One region of the Phyllobacterium sp. YR620 genome, then DNA from elsewhere that is predicted to be linked to it. Evidence: riboswitches for the same ligand, from Rfam matches in the RefSeq annotation. Region 1 holds a riboswitch; each other region holds the start of a gene.
The links. Region 1 has a riboswitch for thiamine pyrophosphate ahead of thiC (phosphomethylpyrimidine synthase ThiC). Riboswitches for the same ligand answer to the same signal wherever they lie in the genome.
Positions count from the first base shown of each region.

Region 2: linked by a shared signal. The riboswitch ahead of thiB (thiamine ABC transporter substrate binding subunit) and the one ahead of thiC (phosphomethylpyrimidine synthase ThiC) in region 1 are both predicted to bind thiamine pyrophosphate.
Region 3: linked by a shared signal. The riboswitch ahead of BLR72_RS18170 (ABC transporter permease) and the one ahead of thiC (phosphomethylpyrimidine synthase ThiC) in region 1 are both predicted to bind thiamine pyrophosphate.

Region 1 covers NZ_FNJP01000001.1:776,227-783,306, reverse strand. The annotation lists gene BLR72_RS03645 (sulfate ABC transporter substrate-binding protein) at 1-151, opposite strand, end outside; gene BLR72_RS03640 (hypothetical protein) at 366-557, opposite strand; gene BLR72_RS03635 (RrF2 family transcriptional regulator) at 864-1,313, shown strand; gene BLR72_RS03630 (thiazole synthase) at 1,330-2,103, opposite strand; gene thiS (sulfur carrier protein ThiS) at 2,106-2,303, opposite strand; gene thiO (glycine oxidase ThiO) at 2,300-3,259, opposite strand; gene thiC (phosphomethylpyrimidine synthase ThiC) at 3,264-5,066, opposite strand; TPP riboswitch at 5,214-5,332, opposite strand; gene BLR72_RS03610 (NADPH-dependent FMN reductase) at 5,383-5,949, opposite strand; gene rpsU (30S ribosomal protein S21) at 6,147-6,419, opposite strand; gene BLR72_RS03600 (RidA family protein) at 6,660-7,004, opposite strand.
Region 2 covers NZ_FNJP01000002.1:684,377-691,456, forward strand. The annotation lists gene BLR72_RS10115 (M48 family metalloprotease) at 18-1,445, opposite strand; gene thiQ (thiamine ABC transporter ATP-binding protein) at 1,650-2,402, opposite strand; gene thiP (thiamine/thiamine pyrophosphate ABC transporter permease) at 2,395-4,029, opposite strand; gene thiB (thiamine ABC transporter substrate binding subunit) at 4,034-5,050, opposite strand; TPP riboswitch at 5,095-5,213, opposite strand; gene BLR72_RS10135 (thiamine diphosphokinase) at 5,588-6,232, shown strand; gene BLR72_RS10140 (hypothetical protein) at 6,319-6,600, shown strand; gene BLR72_RS10145 (glycine zipper 2TM domain-containing protein) at 6,875-7,080, shown strand, end outside.
Region 3 covers NZ_FNJP01000005.1:399,481-406,560, reverse strand. The annotation lists gene BLR72_RS18175 (TadE/TadG family type IV pilus assembly protein) at 86-1,045, shown strand; TPP riboswitch at 1,094-1,196, shown strand; gene BLR72_RS18170 (ABC transporter permease) at 1,300-2,043, shown strand; gene BLR72_RS18165 (ABC transporter substrate-binding protein) at 2,076-3,038, shown strand; gene thiE (thiamine phosphate synthase) at 3,053-3,715, shown strand; gene thiD (bifunctional hydroxymethylpyrimidine kinase/phosphomethylpyrimidine kinase) at 3,712-4,506, shown strand; partial or broken gene BLR72_RS22745 (lytic transglycosylase domain-containing protein) at 4,709-5,047, opposite strand; gene BLR72_RS18145 (FadR/GntR family transcriptional regulator) at 5,427-6,179, shown strand; gene BLR72_RS18140 (sialic acid TRAP transporter substrate-binding protein SiaP) at 6,203-7,080, shown strand, end outside.

The DNA.
Region 1 (7,080 bases):
AGGCAGCGGAAAACGCCTTGTCGATCTGCTCGTAGAGTTCGCGCGAAATATCGTAGGAAACGTTGAGGATTTCGCTCGGCTCGTCAGCCGCTTTCACCGCATTAAGGCTGAGGCCGAGCGCCACAGCCGTCAAAACCAATAGTCTTTTCATGGAAAACTCCCGCACAGGCCGGGAGCGAACGCACCGGCAATGATGACCATTGCCACTCTGGTTCAAGATGGGCAATTTTTGCCAGAATGGCCGGAGCGGGCCCGACGCGGAAGGACTTTTGTTCTATTGTTAATGCAATAAATGAAACCAAATTCTACAACTGTAGTGGCACGGAGCAACTGCCTGCAGCGCGTCGCTCCGGATATGCCCGCGATTACCAGAAACCGCGATGCTGCCAGCACCAGAGAAAGTCTTCCTCCTTCCAATTGCGATGGCGCTTGGCGGACGCTTCATCGCAGTCGCGCTTCTTGGCGTCGCCCGTATCCAGCTCCAGCGTTTCGGCTGTAAATACGTCGCGCCACAAGCGTTCGGCCCGATTGAAAATGCTCGATACTTCACTGTACATCGCGACCTCCGAGAATGGTTTCGGTTGCAGAGTGCAGTTGCCTTTTGGGGTCAACCGATAGTTGATGATGACCGCTTGAAATCATTTGTCAATAATCTCTACCGGATCAATCGTGTATCAAACACGTGAACCTATCTTCGACAAAGAGGCAAGTATCTTAATGAATTCTTATTTTTCAGCGCCTTACACGCCATTTTTAAGCCATTCCTCCGCCGCAAAAAAACTTAAGATTTTTAACACTTCTACACTGGAAAATGGTAAGCGACGGACTATGACTGCAGCTGAAACGGTGGTCAGGCAGAGAAAATGATATCGCAAAAAGCCAAATACGCACTGCGGGCTCTTGTCGTGCTCGCCAGGGCGGATGCCGAGAAAGCGCTCTTTATCTCCGACATCGCCGAAGAGCAGAACATCCCAAAGAAGTTCCTCGAGCAGATTCTTCTCGATCTGAAGCGTCAGGGCATCGTCATGAGCCGTCGCGGCAAGATGGGCGGGTATCTGCTACTAAAAGCCGCGGAGGACATCACATTCGGCGAAGTGCTGAGGCTCATCGACGGACCGATTGCGCCACTCCCCTGCCTCAGCAAGATCGCCTATCGCCGCTGCGAGGATTGCGCCAGCGAAGCGACCTGCGAGATTCGCCATGTCTTCAACGAGGTTGCCAATGTGACGCGAGGCGTCCTTGACAAGACAACCATTGCCGATTGCCTCGTCTACGGCGAAAACCACAACGTTGCAGCCCTGCTCGATAGCTGACTGGCCGAGGCGTTAGCTAGCCAAAAACTGCCTTGCCGATCACCGGCGTTGACGGCACGGCAACATCGCGCGGCTCGAGCATGCCGGCGCGAAATGCGGCGTAGCCGGCCTCCGTCGCCTTGGCGAAGGCGCCGGCCATCGCCACCGAATCACCTGCCTTCGCCACGGCCGTGTTGAGCAGAATCGCATCAAAGCCGAGTTCCATCACGGTCGCCGCATGCGACGGACGGCCGAGGCCGGCATCGACAATCAACGGGACATCCGGGAAATGACCGCGCAGCGAGCGAAGCGCATGCAGGTTGAGCGGGCCTTGCGCCGAGCCGATCGGAGCGCACCATGGCATCAGCACCTCGCAGCCGGCATCGATCAGCCTCCCGGCGACGACAAGGTCGTCGGTCGTATAGGGAAAGACCTTGAACCCCTCGTTGCTCAGGATACGCGCGGCCTCGACCAGCGTGAAAACATCCGGTTGCAGCGTGTCGTGATTGCCGATGACTTCGAGCTTGATCCAATCCGTGGCGAAGAGATCACGCGCCATCTGTGCCGTCAGCACCGCTTCCTTCGCCGAATGGCAGCCGGCCGTATTCGGCAGCACGCGCACGCCGGACGAGCGGATCAACGACCAGAACCTTTCGCCGGAACTTCCACCCGCCGTCTCCCGGCGCAAGGAAACCGTGACGACCCCGGTCCCTGAGGCCTTAATGGCGTCGAGCAGAATTGCCGGCGAGGGATATTGCGCGGTTCCGAGCAGCAAATGTGAATGAAGTTCGGTGCCGTAAAGCGTAAGCATGCTCAGCCTCCCTGCCGCGGCGTCAGAATTTCGACGCGGTCCCCCTCCCGGAGCGCGCAGTCTGTACGCTCGGCCGAGCGGACGAGTTCGCCATTCAGCGCTGTCGCCAGCCATTCGCCCTCGAACTCCAGCTCGCTCAGCAGCGCGTTGAGGAATTGCGCCGCGACCTCACGCGTTTCACCATTGACGATGAGTTTCATTGCGCCTTGTTCCTTTCATCGAAAATCATGTCCGCAGCCTGCAGCGCCATGGCGGGAGCAAGCAGGAAACCGTGGCGAAAAAGTCCATTGATGCTGATTGCATTGCCCTTGCGGACGACGCGCGGCAGGTTGTCGGCATAGGCCGGCCGGATACCGGTTCCAGTCTCCACGATCTCAGCCTCGCCAAAGGCGGGATGCAGGCTATAGGCGGCATTCAGCAGTTCCATCATCGAACGCGCTGTGATCGGCCCGGTCGCATCGCTTTCGATCATCGTTGCGCCGACCATGAAGGTCTGTCCTGCCCTTGGCACGATGTAGGCGGGAAAGCGGGGATGAATGAGCCGTATCGGCCGCGACAGGGCAACATCCGGCGTGCGCAACAGCAGCATTTCGCCGCGCACGCCGCGAATGTTCTCGTCCTGCGTCGCGCGACCGACACATTCTATGGTCCAGTCGAAGTCCGACGGGGCCGACAGATCGGTTTCGAAAGAAACACCGCAGGCTGCAAGCTTTGCGGCAAGGCCGACCAGCGCGTGGCGAGGATCAAGATGCGCTTCGCTGGGAAAATGAAGCCCCTTGCGAAAGCGGCCGGAAAGGTCGGGCTCAAGCGCCGCGATCCCTCCTTCATCGACCATTTCGAAGCCGGACGTGCGCGCGCCAAAGCGGTCGAGTTCCTTATGGTCGCGTGCCGGGGCGAGGACCAGCGTGCCGTTCCGGGTCACGCTGCCGGGCAGTGCTTCCTCCCACCAATCAGCTGCCGCTCGTCCAAGCTCGACGACGGCCTGCTCGGCGCTTTCCCTTTCGCAATAGGGCGCTAGCATACCGCCGGCATACCAGGATGCGGCCCTTAGGCCTCCGGGCGCTGGATCGACCACGGTCACCTCGATACCGCGCATCATCAGTTCGTGCGCAACCGCCAGGCCGGCAACGCCAGCGCCTTTGACAAGCACCGCCATGGGATCAGCCGCCATTTTCCAGCGGCATATAGAGATCGCCGCCCTCGCGGAATTTCGCCGCCATCGCCGCCATGCCTTCCTTCTGCGCCTCCGCCCTGATGTCGTGCGAAATACGCATCGAGCAGAATTTCGGCCCGCACATCGAGCAGAAATGCGCCACCTTGTGCGCTTCTTTCGGAAGTGTCTCATCGTGGTAGAGGCGCGCGGTTTCGGGATCGAGCGACAGGTTGAACTGGTCCTCCCAGCGGAACTCGAAACGTGCACGCGACAGCGCGTCGTCGCGCAGTTTCGCCGCCGGATGGCCCTTGGCAAGGTCGGCCGCATGGGCGGCGATCTTGTAGGTGATGACGCCGACCTTGACATCGTCCCGATTGGGCAGGCCGAGATGCTCCTTGGGTGTGACGTAGCAGAGCATTGCTGTGCCGAACCAGCCGATCATTGCCGCGCCGATACCGGAGGTGATGTGATCGTAGCCGGGTGCAATATCGGTCGTCAGCGGTCCTAGCGTATAAAATGGGGCCTCGCCGCAAACGGCGAGTTGCTTGTCCATGTTCTCCTTGATCTTGTGCATCGGCACATGGCCGGGCCCTTCGATCATCACCTGGCAATCCTTGGCCCACGCGATCCGGGTGAGTTCGCCCAGCGTCTCGAGTTCGGCAAATTGCGCCGCATCGTTGGCATCGGCGATTGAGCCAGGCCGCAGCCCGTCACCCAGGGAGAAGGAGACATCATAGGCGCGGCAAATATCGCAGATTTCCGCGAAATGCTCGTAAAGGAAGCTTTCCCTGTGGTGATGCAGGCACCACTTCGCCATGATCGAGCCGCCGCGCGAGACAATGCCGGTCACCCGGTTGACGGTGAGCGGGATGTAATGAAGCCGCACCCCGGCATGGATGGTGAAATAGTCGACGCCCTGTTCCGCCTGTTCGATCAGCGTATCGCGGAAAATCTCCCAGCTCAGGTCCTCGGCGATACCGCCCACCTTTTCCAGCGCCTGATAGAGCGGCACGGTGCCGATCGGCACTGGCGCGTTGCGGATGATCCACTCGCGGATATTGTGAATATTGCGCCCGGTCGAAAGGTCCATGACCGTATCCGCGCCCCACCGCGTCGCCCAGACCATTTTCTCGACCTCCTCGGCCATCGAAGAGGTGACAGCGGAATTGCCGATATTGGCATTGATCTTGACGAGGAAACTGCGGCCGATGATCATCGGCTCGAGTTCGGGGTGGTTGATATTGGCTGGGATGATCGCCCTGCCCCGCGCGATCTCGTCGCGCACGAATTCGGGCGTCACATAGTCCGGTATCGCCGCTCCGAAGGATTCGCCGTCGCGCGCCATCGCGCTCCTGGCCGCCTCGCGGCCAAGGTTTTCGCGAATGGCGACAAACTCCATCTCCGGCGTAACGATCCCTGCCCGCGCATAGGCGAGTTGGGTAACCGCACGGCCGTCCCTGGATCGGCGTGGCCTGCTGAGGCTGGAGAAAGCCGGCGTCAGGCGTTCGCCGGTCGCAAAGCCATTATCGGCGGGGAGAACGTGGCGGCCGTCATAAACAATCGTGTCGCCCCTCACCTCAAGCCAGGCCTCCCGCATGCGTGGCAGGCCCTGCGCAATATCGATCGTCACGAGCGGATCGCTATAGGGGCCGGACGCATCATAGACGGTGACATTGGGCTCGCCCGCCGTTGGATGCACGGCAATTTCGCGCATCGGTACGCGCAAATCCGCATATATGCGCCCGGGCTTGTAGACCTTGGTCGATGCAGGGAGCGCGCCGGTCGAAACGATTGGAGTAATTGCGGTCATCATCAGGTTCCTTTGCTCCGCGAACGCTCAAAAACGCCCGCCAGTTCAAATTGCCCGCATGCCATTATGGCCATGCAGGCGCGAAACCCAGTTCTGTGCCGGAAGGATGAAAGGCTTGTGCGAACTACAACAGGAGATCCCTGGCCCGCGCAGACTTTTGCACCGTCCCTACGCCAGTATGAACTGGATCAGGTTCAACGGGTCACTGCGCTTGCCGATGGCCAGCAGTATCTCAGCCCCTTGTCGGGACCCCCCTGGTGAATGTCTCTAAGAGACCCGCCTGCAACGCCGTTGTCAAGCGGGTCAATACGTCAGCTCAGGCGCGCAGCGGCTTCAGGGCCTCTGCCCACTTGGCAAGCTCCGCCAGCATTGTCGCCGCGCTGCCCGTCATCGATTCGGTGGCTTGGAAGACGCCTTCATCATCAATGAACTGCTGATACGAATGCACGGCAACGCCCTCGGGAATCGGCATCATGCGCAAGCCCGCAATCAGCCCTTTCACCGACTCGACCGAGCGCAAGCCGCCGGATACGCCGCCATAGCTGACGAATCCGGCCGGTTTGTAATTCCACTCCTTCGACAGGTAAATCAAAGCGTTGATGAGCGATGGCGGAGCGAAATAATCATATTCCGGCGTAACGAAAACGGTTGCGTCTGCCGCATCGACGAGGCTGCTCCAACGCTTGGTATGAGCCTTTTCATATTTCTGCATGCGGGGATGATGCGGTTCATCAAGGAGAGGCAGGTTTATCTCGGCAAGGTCGATCAGCGCGGTTTCGAACCGGGCATCCAAGCTAGCAAATTCATGAAACCACTTTGCGACTGCCGGACCGCCACGACCCGGGCGTGTGCTGGCAATGATAATGTTGAGGTTGAGCGCCATATGCTTGTCTCCATGATGCCTGACTGAATGCCCGCATGAATAGGCAGGCTGTGTGGCCGCGCAAGGAGGCACTTCCTGGAAACCGCCCAAGCGACGATCCCGGCCGACCATACAGGGCCAGGAAAAAACGAAACCCGCCCGGGCAAGGCCGTGCGGGTTTTCTCGCTATAAAAATGACCGGACGGGCCGGTCACCGACTATCGGTTGAAATCGCCACCGGCATTGCCATTCGGACGCGGCGGGCGTTCCTTCTTCTTCGGCCCTGGCAGAAGACCTTCGCGCTGTGCCTGCTTGCGCGCTGCCTTGCGGGCGCGGCTGACGGCTTCAGCTTTTTCACGGACACGGCGCTCGGACGGCTTTTCGAATGCCTGGCGCGCCTTCATTTCGCGGAAGAGACCCTCCCGCTGCATCTTTTTCTTCAGGACCCGGAGGGCCTGTTCAACATTGTTGTCTCGAACGAGTACTTGCAATCGTTTTCCTTACCCATGCTTGCCTCGTCTTGCGCAATAGCAATTGGCTACAATCAGACAAGCGTTTGAAGAATTGCCCCTGTGGCAATCCGGAGAAGCGCGGACTTTATGCATTTCCGCGCCAAAAATCCAGCCTGCCCGAGCAATTTACTCGGGCTTTGCTGCAAAGAAACCGCCTTTTACGGCAGGATGGTGACAACCGCTTCAAGAATAACGCACATTGACGTGCGCCAAACCGAATCAGAGAGCGGCGGTGACGATGATCTCGACCTTGTATTCGGGCGTTGCGAGCTTGGCTTCGCCGGTCGCGCGCGCGGGCGTATTGGCCGGATCGACCCAGCTATCCCACACGGCGTTCATCTCGCTGAAGTCCTTCATGTCGTCGAGCCAGATAATGGCCTGGAGCAGCTTGGACTTGTCGGTGCCGGCTTCCTTGAGCAGGCGATCGACGGCCGCAAGCACATCCTTGGTCTGCTCGGTAACACTCTTGCCCGGGCCACCCACCTGCCCGGCGAGATATACCGTGTTGCCATGGATAACGGCCTGGCTCATGCGTGGACCAACTTCAATACGACGGATGCTCATGGGAAGTCTCCTCTAGCGTTTGCCGGCAGGTTGAGCCTGCCTCGCGTGCATGAAAAAAGGGCCATGCGGCCCTTTT
Region 2 (7,080 bases), on a different contig from region 1:
GCCGGGCTTTTTTATTGTTATTCGCTGATGATCTTGACCTTGTCGCCGACGGAGACGGTGCCGCCTGGCGGCAGTGCATTGATCAGGCGGAAGAGATCGAGCTTGCGATCCGTCCCCATGATCTGATTGGAAAGGCTTACGAGCGTGTCACCGGGCTTGACGGTGACGACCCGGATACGCAGCGGCTTGATGCTCGCCTTTTCCTGCGGGCTGAGCAGGCGGAAGCTCTGGATGACGGTCTGTGACGCAGGATTGAGCGCGGCGCTTCCGGCCGGCGCAGCGGTCAGGAACCGGTAGATCCGGTTGCCGGCGTTGACGACGAAGATGTCGAACTCCCAGCGGTCCGCCCGTGCCTTCGCCGTCGCTGCGGGCATGCCATTGAAAGTCGTCGCGGTGACGCTCGCATTGTCGAGCCCGGTGACCCAGCCACTGCGCATATAGTCGGTCATCGAAGGGTTGCCGGAGACCTGCGTTCCATCGAACCTGATGGCCACTTCGCCGGGGCCGGTTGCCATGACCGCATCGGCGCTGTTGTCGATGACGAAGCCTTCCGGCACTGTGAAGCTCACGCCAAGCAGCGGGTGAACGAAGCTGCGGCCGCGGACAAAACCCTCCTCGGGCGTATCGCCATAGAGGATGCCGTCGATGCCTTGCAGGAATGAATCGCGATCGGTGGTGCCGACGCCGGGGGCCCCAACCCGCCGGGCGTGGCCGCGGGCAAGCTCGATGCGCTGTGGGGCGGACGGGTGGCTCGCCAAGAAGTCGAGACTGGCATCCGTCGCTCCGGAAACGCTGCGGAAATCCGCATAGGAAGCCATGGATTGCAGAAAGCGAGCGGCGGCAAACGGGTCATAGCCTGCCTCGCCGATCATCTTGATGCCGATCGCATCAGCTTGCAATTCCTGGTTGCGTGAGAACTGCGCCATGCGCAGCTTGCCGCGAATGAGGGCCTCGCGGCCGGCGCTATCGTCCTGGAGGACTTCCGAGACGACACGCCCGGCAATCTGCGCTTCCTGTTCGCGCTGTTGCCGCTCGATGCCATGGTTGGCGATGACGTGACCCATTTCGTGGGCAATGACGGCGGCAAGTTCGGCGCTGTCATTGGCAAGCGCAAGCAGGCCGCGCGTCACGTAGAGATAGCCGCCGGGCAAGGCGAAAGCATTGATGTTCGGCGAGTTCAGAATGGTGATGCGGTATGTATGGGTCGGATTGTCGGACACGGTGGTCAGGTTGCCGACGACCTTCGCAACCATGCGCTCAAGCTTGGCATCCTTGTACTCGCCGCCATAGGTTGCGAGGATGCGCGGATGCTGTTCGGCGCTGAGCTTTGCCAGGCGGTCGTTCTTGCTGACATTGTCGACGGTCACGGGGTTGGAGGAGGGGCCAATGGCGTCCTCCTTGGTCACGCTCAGCACCTGGCAACCTGACAAAAAGGCGAGCAGCAGCGTTGCCGACGCAAGATTCCTGCGGCGGGTGGCGGGAGGGAACCATCCGTGGCTCAATTGCAGATCGTGCGGACCCAGAATCATATCCTCGTTATCATCGCGAAGCAGCAGACTCGCGTACCATCCTTCTTGCTATCCCGATGAACTGTCCTGAGCAAGAATTTCATGGTTTTTTCTTAAGTAAGCCAAGGCGTCGAAAATATGTCAAAGGTCAGAGTCTTTCGTACCGAGGTATTTCCGCAACAGCGATGGTCCTTGTTCGGATAAAAGTTCCTGTGCGGGTCCTTTGGCCGCGATCGTGCCATTGTCGAGAAAGACCAGGATTGACCCCATGCGCAGCGCATCGTCAGGATGATGGGTGACCATGACCACGGTCATCGCGGTTTCGCGCTGCAGGGTTTCGACGAGGTCAAGCATTTCATGGCGCAGCGCCGGTCCCAGCGACGCAAAAGCTTCATCGAGCAGGAGTACCGGCCGCTTGCGCACAAGAGCCCGGGCAATGGCGACGCGTTGGCGCTCGCCGCCGGACAAGGCTTCAGGCTTCCTTTGCTCCTTGCTGGCCAGACCGACCTTGCGGATTGCTTCCATGATCGCGGCACGGTCGGCGACGTCAAGGCGCAAATCCGGCCGCCGGCCCAGCCCGACATTGGCCGCGACATCGAGATGAGCAAACAGATTATTCTCCTGAAACACCATCGAGACCGGCCGCTCGGCCGGGGCGGCGCGCGTCACGTCCTTGCCCTCGATGAAAATACGCCCAGACTTAGCCGGCTCGAAGCCGGCGATGAGGTTAAGCAACGTCGATTTCCCCGATCCGCTCGGCCCGATGATGGTGACGATGGAGGAAGGCTCGATGACAAGGTCAAAATGCATCGCCATCTCGCCATAATTGAAATCCACCGATTCGAGACGAATTTCCGCGCCCCGCCGCGTTCCGTCACTCCAGCGTTCAACCATCGCTACGTACCTCGCGTGTCTTCAGGCGGTTGGCGGCCCTGTCAGCAAGGATCATTAGGAGCAAGCACAGGCAGCCGAGTATCAGGGCGAGACCGGCCGCATCCTGAGTGCGATAGCTGCCCACGCGCTGCAACAGGAGGTAGGGCAGCGTCTGGACAGCGTCATTTCCGAAAAGCGCGATCGTTCCGAGATCGCCGAGCGAAAGCGCCATTGCGAATGCAAAGGCAATCCACAAAGGCTGCCGCAATACCGGCCAGTCGATGAGGCGGAGCCGGTTCCATCCCCTGATGCCCAGTTCCGCGCAGAGCCGATTATGGCGGCTCGCCGCCGTATCCCAGGCCGGTCGCAGAATGCGGTATGCGAATGGAATTGCCATCGCCGCATTGACGCTCACGACCATTACCGGCGCAAGCCTGAACGGATCGACGAAATGGCGCGACAGGATGAACCACCCCGCTCCGATGACGATCGGTGGCACAACCATGATGAGGCTGGCGCCAAGGTCAAGGGCGCGTTCAAAAATGCCGGGCGTTCCGTAACGGCGGCGGTTTGCGATGTCCTCGCGTGCCGTAACGAGGACGAGCGAAATCAGCGTTGCAAGAAGGCCGGCGCCAGCGCCAAGGCAGAGGCTCGTGAGGATTGCCCGCCACACCTGCGTTTCGCCCATCAAACGCCAAAGGTCGGCAGAAAGACCGGAAACCACGGTGCCTGCCATGGGCAGTCCCACGAAGAGCACGCCGACGAGAATGAGGATAGTATCCAACGACCTTGCCCGGGCATAGGGCCTATCGAAGCGCCGGGCCGTCGTGCGCAGGCTGAACCCCTCTTCCGTAGGCCGGCCGGCCATGCTGAGGAGCAAAAGTACCGCGACCGTCAGGGTCAGTTGCAACAGGGTCAGCGATACGGCACGCGCGATATCGAAGTCGAAGTGGAGCGCCTGGTAGATCGCCACTTCCAGCGTTGTCGCGCGCGGCCCGCCGCCAAGCGTCAGCACGATGGTGAAAGACGTAATACACAGCATGAAGATCAGCCCGGCAATGCCGGCAAGATTGCGCCGTATTACCGGCCATTCGATCAGGCGAAACTGCGCCAATGCGCGCATGCCGAGCTGAGCGGAGAGCTTCCAGTAATCTTCCGGAATTGAATCGAGGCTGGCGAGAATGAACCGCGTTGCCAGCGGCAGGTTGAAGAACACGTGGGCGATCAGAATGCCAGTGAGGCCGTAGATGTTCGGTATGATTTCAGAGCCGGATTGCGCGAACAGCGCAGCGAGAAGGCCGTTGCGTCCGTAAATGCTGGTGATCCCGAGCACAGCGACAAGCGCAGGCAGGGCTAGGGGCAGGGCGAAAAGGCGCAAGATCATCGGCCGCCCCGGAAAATCAGGATTGGCATGGAGGGCCCGGGCCAGCGGGATGGCAAAGGCGATCGAGAGCAGCATTGAAAGAACGGCCTGCAACAGGGTGAAGCGTGCAACTCTCCACAAATAGCTGTCGAATGCAGCAAAGCCTTCGGTATTGCCACGCAATGCCTCGCTCAGGAGACCGAGCAAGGCTCCCCCCGCAAGCAGGGCGAGAAAGGCCAGGGCGAGTGCCCCGGCCAAAGGTTTGAGGGAGATGGTGGGCGTCAATGCGTTACAGGCTCATCGACGCAAGCCACTCGTCGATCCAGGCCTTGCGGTTCTTGGCGACTTCCTCCGGCGAGAACATCAGGGTCGTTACGGGCTTTACCAGCCTGTCGAAGGCCGGGTTCAGCGGCGCGCTGGTTTTTGCCGCCGGGAACATCCAGTTGTTTTCCGGGATGGCGTCCTGGAAGGCAGGCGAGGTCATGAAGGCAAGAAATTCCTTGGCCAGCGGGTTCTTCGCGCCCGTCGTGGTCTGGCCCGCGACCTCAACCTGCAGATAGTGGCCTTCGGCGAACGAGGCCGCCTTGTAGCGCTCGGTCTTTTCGGCGATCTCGTGATAGGCAGGAGATGTCGTATAGGAGAGGACAAGCGGCGCTTCACCCTTGGTGAAGAGGCCGTATGCTTCCGACCAACCGGGCGTAACGGTCAAGACGCGGTTCTTGAGCTTGGCCCAAGCTTCCCCCGCCTTGTCGCCATAAACCGATTTTACCCACAGGAGCAGTCCGAGGCCCGGCGTCGAAGTACGCGGGTCCTCTATGACGATCTTCTGTTTCGGATCGCCTTCGACGAGGTCCTTGAGGCTCGCGGGAGGGTTCGTCAGCTTCTCCGTGTCATAAATCGCGGCAAAGTAGCCATAGTCGAAGGGCACGAAAATATCGTCCTTGTAGCCACCCGGAATTGCTACTGCCTTCGTATCGATGCCGTGCGGTGCGAAGAGGCCGGTCGCTGCCGCCTCATAGGTGAGGTTCGTATCAAGACCGAGCACAATGTCCGCCTTCGTTGCAGCGCCTTCGAGCTTTAACCGGTTAAGAAGGGCAACGCCGTCGGTCACGCCAACGAAGTCGACCGTGCAACCGCACTGTTTCTCGAAAGCCTCTTTAACCTTGGGGCCGGGGCCCCACTCCGCGGTGAAGCTTTCATAGGTATAGACGGTGAGCTTGCCTTCGGCGTTGGCACCCGCCGGGAAAGCGAGGACCAGCGCACCGATCATGAGTGCAAATTTCAATAGTGTCGTTAGCGGCCGCATCGGCGCCTCCTTAGCTTGATGTTCAAAAGGATTGGTGCGCCGGCTGTGATGCCGCGTCTAATCCCTCCGCCGGTACAAACCGGATCAGGTTCCGCGGGTTGGCAGGTGTTTCACCTTGTGCCTCTCAGCCTGTCATTTCTGGCAGGCACCCCGTTAGAGCGTTGCAAAGATTAAAGAAAAACATTGGTCGGCGCAAGCCGATTGCCCGTCTTGCGTGTGGTTGCGATCGCAATGTCGGGGGGCCGGTTAATCCGCGCTGATTAACCCGGATTTGTGTGAAGCCATGCGTCCCCGAATCTGCTAGATTTCCCTTCAGAACAATAAGAAGACTAAGGGGGCAGAAATGTTCGAACTCACGGATGGGGCCATGCTGGTGGTCATCGCCATCGCCACGGCAATCGGGGCTTACATATTCTACGGTATCTCGCTGGTGCAGCTTACAGGGTTTTAGCGTTCGCACGCGTGCCTTTGCCCGGCAGCTTCATGCCACGCTGAACGACGCTATGCGGCGCGAGTGCCGCATGCTATGGCCGCGTCATGAGCAAGTTTGTCATTCTTCTCGGCGGAACCGTCCACGCCAATGATCGCCTCAGGGACCTCGTCGCCGGTGCCCGCGTCCTTGCGGCCGATGGCGGCATAGCACATGCCGAAGCCCTCGGCCTCGAACCCGAGCTTTGGCTCGGCGATTTCGATTCGACGTCACCCGAACTCGACCGGCGTTATGCGCATGTTCCCCGCTCGGTTTTCCCGGCTGCAAAGGATATGACGGACGGCGAGCTGGCGCTCAACGAGGCCTATCGGCTCGGAGCAACGGAAGTCGTTCTGTGCGGGGCGTTCGGCGGTTCGCGCACCGATCACACGCTCCTGCATCTCACCATGGCGACGGCCCATGCGGCCGAGGGCCGCAAGATAATCCTCTCCAGCGGTGATGAAGAAGCGCATCCGCTGGTCGCAGGTTCCTACAGGTTCGATTTCCCCGAAGATACGCTCTTCAGCATTGTTGCATTTTCGCCATTGCACGGGCTTTTTATCGAAGGCGCGCGCTGGCCGCTGCAAAATATGGAACTTTCTTTCGGTTCATCGCTTACTGTCTCGAATTCGGTACGCGGAACTCTCCGGGTATCGCTCGATTCAGGTAAGGCAATCCTGATTGCTGCCTTGCAACCGGCGCCCGGCTTGTAAAAAAAAGCGCTAGATGCAATTGTTGCAGGACAGCATTGGGGACGCAAGCTGTTGAAATTTGGTTCTAACAACGGGAGAGGTCTTCCATGTTGAAAAGTTTGTCCACGATTGCAGTCGCCGGACTCCTGGCGTTTTCGGCCGCCGGGTGCACCACTTCTGATCAGCGCGTCGCCGGCTACGGCGTAGGCGGTGCGGCATTGGGTGCATTGGCTGGCGGTGCAATCAACGGTGGCAAGGGCGCCCTTGCAGGTGCTGCAATCGGCGGTGCCGGTGGTGCTTTGGTTGGTGCTGCCACCAACAACAATAGCAATCGTTATTGCACATACGAGAATCGTTATGGCCAGCGTTATCAGGCTCCGTGCCGATAATCTGTTATTTCCAGCATAAGAACAGGCCGGGATTTTCCCGGCCTGTTTTTTTTGGGCCAGGGCGGAATAGCCCAACGACGCTACTGATCGTAGGTGAGCGTGGCGTACGCAGACCCTCCACCGGCTTCATACAGCCATGATCCTCGGGACACGAGCCGAGAATATCGACGAGCGCTCCGCCATAATTTGTTGGTAAGCGCGACGGAAAACTTTCTTCTGCCTTATTGGCACAGCAGGGTCCGCCGCATCTGTTTTGGACATGAAAGGATTTGTCATGAAGTTACGTCTGACCGCGATTGCGGTATCCGCGCTGCTGGCCGTTTCTGTTGCCGGTTGCGCAACGAGCGAGCAAAACGTACGTGGAGGGACGGGCGCCCTGATTGGCGGTGGCCTGGGTGCGATTGCCGGGCAGGCGCTGGGGCATGACACGAAGAGCACGGTGGTTGGCGCAGCAGGCGGTGCCTTGCTCGGTGCCGCAAT
Region 3 (7,080 bases), on a different contig from region 1:
CAGATCGTGAAAATCTGAACGAATTTCATAAGCCGTCATTTACGCCGGACAACTGATGGTTGCGCTCATCGACTGGAGTGGGGCCATGAAGTATCTACGTCAATTCATAAAAGACCGCCGCGGCGCAACCGCGATTACATTCGGCTTGCTGCTTGTACCGCTCCTGGGGTTTGCCGGGCTCGCCGTGGATTATAGCCGCGCCAGCAATGACCGTTCGCGGCTGCAGAATGCGGCCGACGCCGCGGCGCTTGCGGCAGCCTCGGTTTTCACCGGGTCCAACAAAGCGGCCGCCGAGGCGAGGGCACGTGCCTTCCTCCAGGCCAATCTCGGCCTGCGCGCCGAAGATATCAATTTGAACTTCAGTACCGAAAATCAAAAGGTTTCCATCACCCTTGGCGGCCAGACCAGCACCCTGTTCATGCATGTTCTCAACAAGGACAACATGCCGATCAACGTCAACGCCACGGCGCTGGCGCCATTGAAGCCGACGACGGCCAAGATCACGATCGACAAGGTTACGGGCTACTGGTTCAAGAAAGTTTCGATCATCGTCGTGCGCAATGGCAAGGACGTTGTCGTCGGCACCATCAAATACACCGCGACCGACCATAACCTCTACAACGGTAACGGCGGCGGTAAAACAGACCCGGATATCAATGTTCCGATCACGTTCGACCTCGGTGATTACACCAAGCTGTACCTCAAGATGGAAATCAAGAATGATGGTTGCGACATCGGCTACAAGGACAAGAACGGCGGGAAATCGCGATACGTCGATTGCATTGCCACAAGCGAGTCCGGCTATTCGAAATACAATTCCACGCTGAAGACCGACGACCCGAACACGGTCAACCATCTGTTCGTGGACGGCGTGCAACTGCCGTTGGGATCGAAGCCCCCACTCGATGATCTGATGAATTGTGACAACACGCCCCATAGCCATGCGTGGGAAGACGGCGGCGGCTGGGCCAACCAGGACTTCTACTACAAGATCACGGCCGCCTGTAAATCGGTCGACGGCGAGAACGTTCGCCTGACCCACTAGGACCTGACGCGGCGCGATTGACTTTAATCTCGCGCCGCTCCATCATCGCTTCATTCCGAGGGGGGCACTGTACAGTGCTGAGATAGCGTCGAGCTGGACCCTTGAACCTGATCCGGGTCATGCCGGCGTAGGAACGGGAATTGAGCAAAGTTCGCGCCTTTTCAGCTTCACCTTCGCGCATGACCGGATCTCCAAAAGCAATGGAGTCCAGAGCGTGCCCTACATCCTGACATCTGAACTGCGGCGGTAGCTGCATGCGCCTCGTTATTCGCATGGTCGCGGCGCTTGCCGCCGTCTTTGCTTGCTGGCAAGTGGCGGTCTGGCTGTTCCAGCCTCCGCGATTCATTCTGCCTGGGCCAATTGCGGTGGTGTCGGCGCTTGTCGAACAGCGGCAATATCTTGGCGTCAACGCATCGATCACGCTCATCGAGGTCCTGCTTGGACTGGCATTCGGCGCGCTCGCCGGCATTATTATCGCGCTGCTTGTCGCCGCCATTCCCGCCTTTCGCCATGTCGTCTGGCCGCTTCTTCTTGTCTTGCAGGTATTCCCGGTATTCGCCATCGCGCCGCTGCTTGTCCTGTGGTTCGGCTTTGGACTTGCCTCCAAGGTGGTGATGGCAAGCCTCATCATCTTCTTTCCCGTCGCATCGGCCTTTGCCGATGGCCTGCAGCGAACCAACCGCGACCTCCTCGATGCGGCTTCGCTCACGCAAGCGACGCCGCTCGCAACCCTGCTTCTCGTTCGGGTTCCTAGCGCCTTGCCCTCGCTCGGATCGGGCCTGCGGGTCGCCGCCGTCTTTGCCCCGATCGGCGCCGTGATTGGCGAATGGGTCGGCTCGTCGCGCGGGCTCGGCTTTGTCATGCTGCAAGCCAATGCCCGCATGCAGACCGAAACCATGTTCGCGGCACTGATGATCCTCGCCGCCCTCACCGTGATCCTGCGCTTTCTCGTCGACGCCCTGACCCGCCGCCTTACCCCTTGGGCGCCGCAAACATGAGCAACTCCCATCATCGCAACAAAGGACGACTGATGTTCCGCACACGCTTATCGATCCTCGCCATATGCCTTGCGCTCTGCGCCGCAACCGCGCCCGCCAGTGCCGCCGACAAGTTGACGGTACTGCTCGAATGGTTCGTCAATCCGGACCACGCCCCTCTTATCATCGCCCGCGAGAAGGGATTCTTTGCCGATGCCGGCCTTGATGTGAATCTCATGCCGCCAGCAGACCCGGCCGCACCGCCACGCCTCGTTGCGGCAAAGCAAGCAGAGGTCGCCATCCACTACCAGCCTAATCTCTACCTCGACCATGACACCGGCCTGCCGCTGGTGCGCTTCGGGACGCTGGTGGAAACGCCACTCAACACGGTGATGACGCTGGCCGATGGTCCGATCAAAAGCCTCAAGGATTTGAAGGGCAAGAAAGTCGGCTTCTCGGTCTCCGGGTTCGAGGATGCGATGCTCGGCGCCATGCTCAAGTCCGAAGGCATGTCCATCAAGGACGTGGAACTGATCAACGTCAATTTCGCCCTGTCAGCCTCGCTGATCGCGGGGCAGGTCGATGCGACGGTCGGAGCCTACCGCAACTTCGAACTGACCCAGATGGCACAGGAGGGTCACAGCGGCCGCGCCTTCTTTCCCGAGGAGCACGGCGTGCCGGTCTATGACGAACTCATCTTCGTCACGCACCGGGATCTCGTCACCGACAATCGCCTGCCGCGCTTTCTCGGCGCTGTCGAAAAGGGGGCAATCTATCTGACCAATCACCCGGACGAGAGCTGGCAGATTTTCATCAAGGCCTACCCGGATCTCGACAATCCGCTGAACAGGCAGGCGTGGACGGACACGCTGCCACGCTTCGCCAAACGGCCGGCGGCTCTCGATCGCGGCCGCTACGAACGCCTCGGTGTCTTCCTGCACGAAGCAGGGCTGATCAAATCGATCCCCGCCGTCGGCGACCTCGCCGTCGAACTCTCCCAACCTCCTTCGCTCTGATGAAAGAGAAGATCATGCCAAAAGTAGATTTCCGGCTGAATGCCATTGTCGATGTCGACGCTATTGGCGGCGAGCAAGACCTTGGTGCTCTAGCGCTCGCTGCGGCGCGAGGCGGCGCCACGATCATCCAATATCGCGACAAGAATTCGCCAACACGAAAGATGGTGGAACGTGCCCATGCGATCCGGGCAGCGCTGGGCGGCAGCGGCGTTCCTTTCGTCGTCAACGACCGGGTCGACGTGGCGCTTGCCACGGGTGCCGACGGGGTCCATGTCGGGCGCGAGGACATGCTGGTCGCCGACGTCCGTCGTCTGCTTGGCCCGGATGCGATCATCGGTTTGACGGTGAAGAACGAATCCGATGCCGAAGCCGCCATCGCTGGCGATATCGACTATGCTTGCATCGGCGGGCTGTTCGAAACGCCGGCCAAGCACAATCCCGACGGTCCCATCGGCTTTGACGGCTATCAACGTCTGGCGCAGATCATTCGGGCGAAGAAGCCCGACCTGCCGATCGGCGCTATTGCCGGCCTCGATCTCGCGCGCGCTGCACCGGCCATCAAAGCCGGAGCCGATGGCATAGCGGTCATTTCGGCCATTTTTCGGCAGGTCGACCCGAAGGCCGCTGCGCAAATACTGCGCGAGGCAGTGGACAAGGCGCTCGAGGCACGGCGATGACCGCGATCGCATTGACCATTGCCGGTTCCGATAGCGGCGGCGGCGCAGGTGTCCAGGCGGACCTGAAGACCTTCTCGGCGCTTGGCGTCTACGGCGCGAGCGTCATCACAGCCATCACCGCCCAGAACACAAAGGGCGTGACAGCAATCGAAAATCTCTCGCCTTCGATCATAAGCGCGCAGATCGATGCCGTTCTGTCAGACATTGACGTGGCCGCGATCAAGATCGGCATGGTCTCCGCAGTGGCAGCGATCGAGAGCATTGTCAACGGCCTGCGCGGCTGGCACCGGGCGCTCGTTATCGACCCGGTGATGGTCGCGACCTCAGGTGATCGGCTACTCGAACCCGGAGCCATCGATGCGTTGCGGCAGGTGCTTCTCCCCAAGGCAACCCTCGTCACACCCAACCTTGCGGAATCAGCCCTGCTGACCGGGCGGCCCGTCGCAGGCGATGCGGCTGAAATGGTGCGCCAGGCCGAGCTTCTGCTGGCTGTCGGTGCTTCAACAGTCTTGATCAAGGGCGGCCATGGCAGCGGATCGGAAAGCAGCGATCTTCTGTGCGACGGAAAAACGCAAGAATGGTTTTCCAGCCCCCGCATTGCCACGGACAACGACCATGGAACCGGCTGCACGCTTGCCTCGGCCATCACGGCTGAACTGGCCAAGGGCGAGATTCTGGCCGATGCCGTGGCGCACGCCAAGGATTACGTGACGTCAGCGATGCTCGCGGGCAGTGAGCTCAAAGTGGGGCGGGGGCGCGGACCCGTGCACCATTTCCACCGGTGGTGGTAGGCACGATCGTGGAGGCCAGCAAATCCTGCCGCTCGAAGGGCAGCGGGATCACCGCCGGAAACACCACCTTGCCGTCGGCATAGGCAAGTTCCGTCGGCGTCATGAGGGCGCTCGTCGCCTGCGCGGCGGGGGCCGTGCTTGCTTCCGATGACGTCGCAACAAGAGCGGTCTGTACGGGCTCCGCCGAAGGTTCGAGCACGTCGAGCATGCCCTTCTGCTTGGCCTGATAGTAATACCCGCGTGAATAGAGGCGGACTGCCTGGTCCGGATTGCTGTCCGCCACCTTATAGGCGCCAGCGAGATACTTCACCCCGTATTTGAGGTTGGTCTCCGCATCGAGCAGATCCTTGGCGTTGCCATCATGGCCGAGGCCGCGTGCAGTCGCTGGGAGCAATTGCATAAGCCCCCAATAGGGCCCGTTGCGTGCCTGGGGGTTAAAACGGCTTTCACGCTTCACGACACGGCGAACAAGGGATTCCGGCACAGCATAGGCAACCGAGTATTTTGTGATCAGGCCATCGACGGATTTGTCGGATGTCTTGGCTGCAGGCCGTGAGTCAGTTGCGGCCACGCGTGGCGCAGCCTCTGGAACCGGGATCGATGCCGCGCTCGGCAGCTTGGGATCGGTTGTCGAGCAAGCACCCAGAACCAAGGTAAGGCTCAGGGCGGCGAAGGCGCGCGGCAATCGGTTTTGAGGCAGCATTGGTCACCGGTCGAAGAAGTCTGAGTATCGAGATTTCTCTTAGCTTGTTCGCGTGTGCCGACGGCAATCACTTTCCGATACAATGTGTAACAATTGCCTGAGATCGAGGCGCGAGTTGTGCCGGGTTGACTCCAACATATATATCAATGTATCAGTTAATGATTGGTAAGGCCAGTTTACCAGTCATGCGCGGAGAGGAGCCGTGCGGGGAGGTCCAATGTTCGCAGCGATCCAGCCGCGCCGCCTGTATCAGCAGGTCGCGGAACAGATCCGTGATTTGATCGAGTGCGGTTCGTTCGCAGTTGGCGAACGATTGCCCGGCGAACGCGAACTTGCCGAGGAACTTGGTGTTTCCCGCCCGACAATCCGCGAAGCGCTCATTGCGCTGGAAGTCGAAGGACTGATCCATATCCGCATGGGTTCGGGCGTTTACGTCACCAATCAACGCAAAGAAAAGCCTGTGCTCGCCCCCTCGGACGACCTCGAAGGTCCGTTCGAACTGCTGCGTGCGCGCTCGCTCATCGAATGTGCGATCGTCGAGGAAGCCGCCAAAGTGGTGACGCCGGTTCAGGTCGAAGCCATGGATGCCGTGCTGACCAGGATGGCGAAAACCTTCAATAATCCGCATGCTTCGATTGCGCTCGACCGGACGTTTCACACCACCATCGCCGGCATCATAGAGAATGCCGTGCTCGAGCGGTTCGTCGGACAGCTCTTCGATCAGCGCATGACACCGTTTTTTGAGCGGCTTGCGAGCTACTTCGAGAGCGCGGTTTCCTGGCGCGAGGCATTTGCCGAACACCGGGCAATTCGTGATGCGATCGCTTCGGGCGATCCTGCTCGCGCCAAGGCGGCGATGCAGTTCCATCTGCAACAATCACAATCGAGATTTTCCAGGAGCTTCGAGGACGAACTCGAAAGCGAGAAAGGTCATCCGCCGAAAGGCTCGACACGAAACACCACGATCTGATTTCAATCTGGGAGGAGAAGGACATGAAGATCAAGCTTATGGCCATTATGGGAGCGGTGGCCGCGCTCGCACTTTCGGCTGCTGCGGCACAGGCCCAGACCGCTCTGAAATGGGCGCACGTCTATGAAACTTCGGAGCCGTTCCACACGGAATCCGTCTGGGCCGCCGAAGAAATCAACAAGCGCACCAATGGGCGCTACAAGATCGATGTTTTCCCGGCTTCACAGCTCGGCAAGGAAGCGGACATCAACCAGGGCCTGAAGCTCGGCACCGTCGATATCATCATTTCGGGATCGAGCTTCGCAGCGCGCGATTTCAAGCCGATCGGCGTGACCTATTTCCCCTATATTTTCCGCGGTCCCGAGCATTTGATCGCCTATACGAAAAGTGACGTCTTCAAACGTCTCGCCGCTGGCTATGAGGAAAAGACCGGCAACCACATCGCCGCCGTCAGCTATTACGGCACCCGCCAGACCACGTCCAACAAGCCCATCAGCAAGTGTTCGGACATGCAGGGCCTGAAGATCCGCGTGCCGGACGTTCCCGCCTATCTTGCCATGCCGCGCGCCTGCGGCGCCAACACGACGCCGATCGCCTTCGCCGAAGTCTATCTCGCTCTGCAGAATGGCACGGTCGAGGCCCAGGAAAATCCGCTGACAACGATCGAAGCCAAGAAGTTCTACGAAGTGCAGAAGAATATCGTTCTGACCGGCCATATTGTCGACCATCTCAATACGGTCGTCTCAAAGCAGCTCTGGTCGAGCCTGTCCGACGAGGACAAGAAGATCTTCGGCGAGGTCATGCAGGAAGCGGCCGAGCGTACGACCAAGAATATCGAGGAGAAGGAAAAGGCGCTCGTTGCGACATTCAAGGAAAAGGGCATCAACGTGACCGAGGTCGA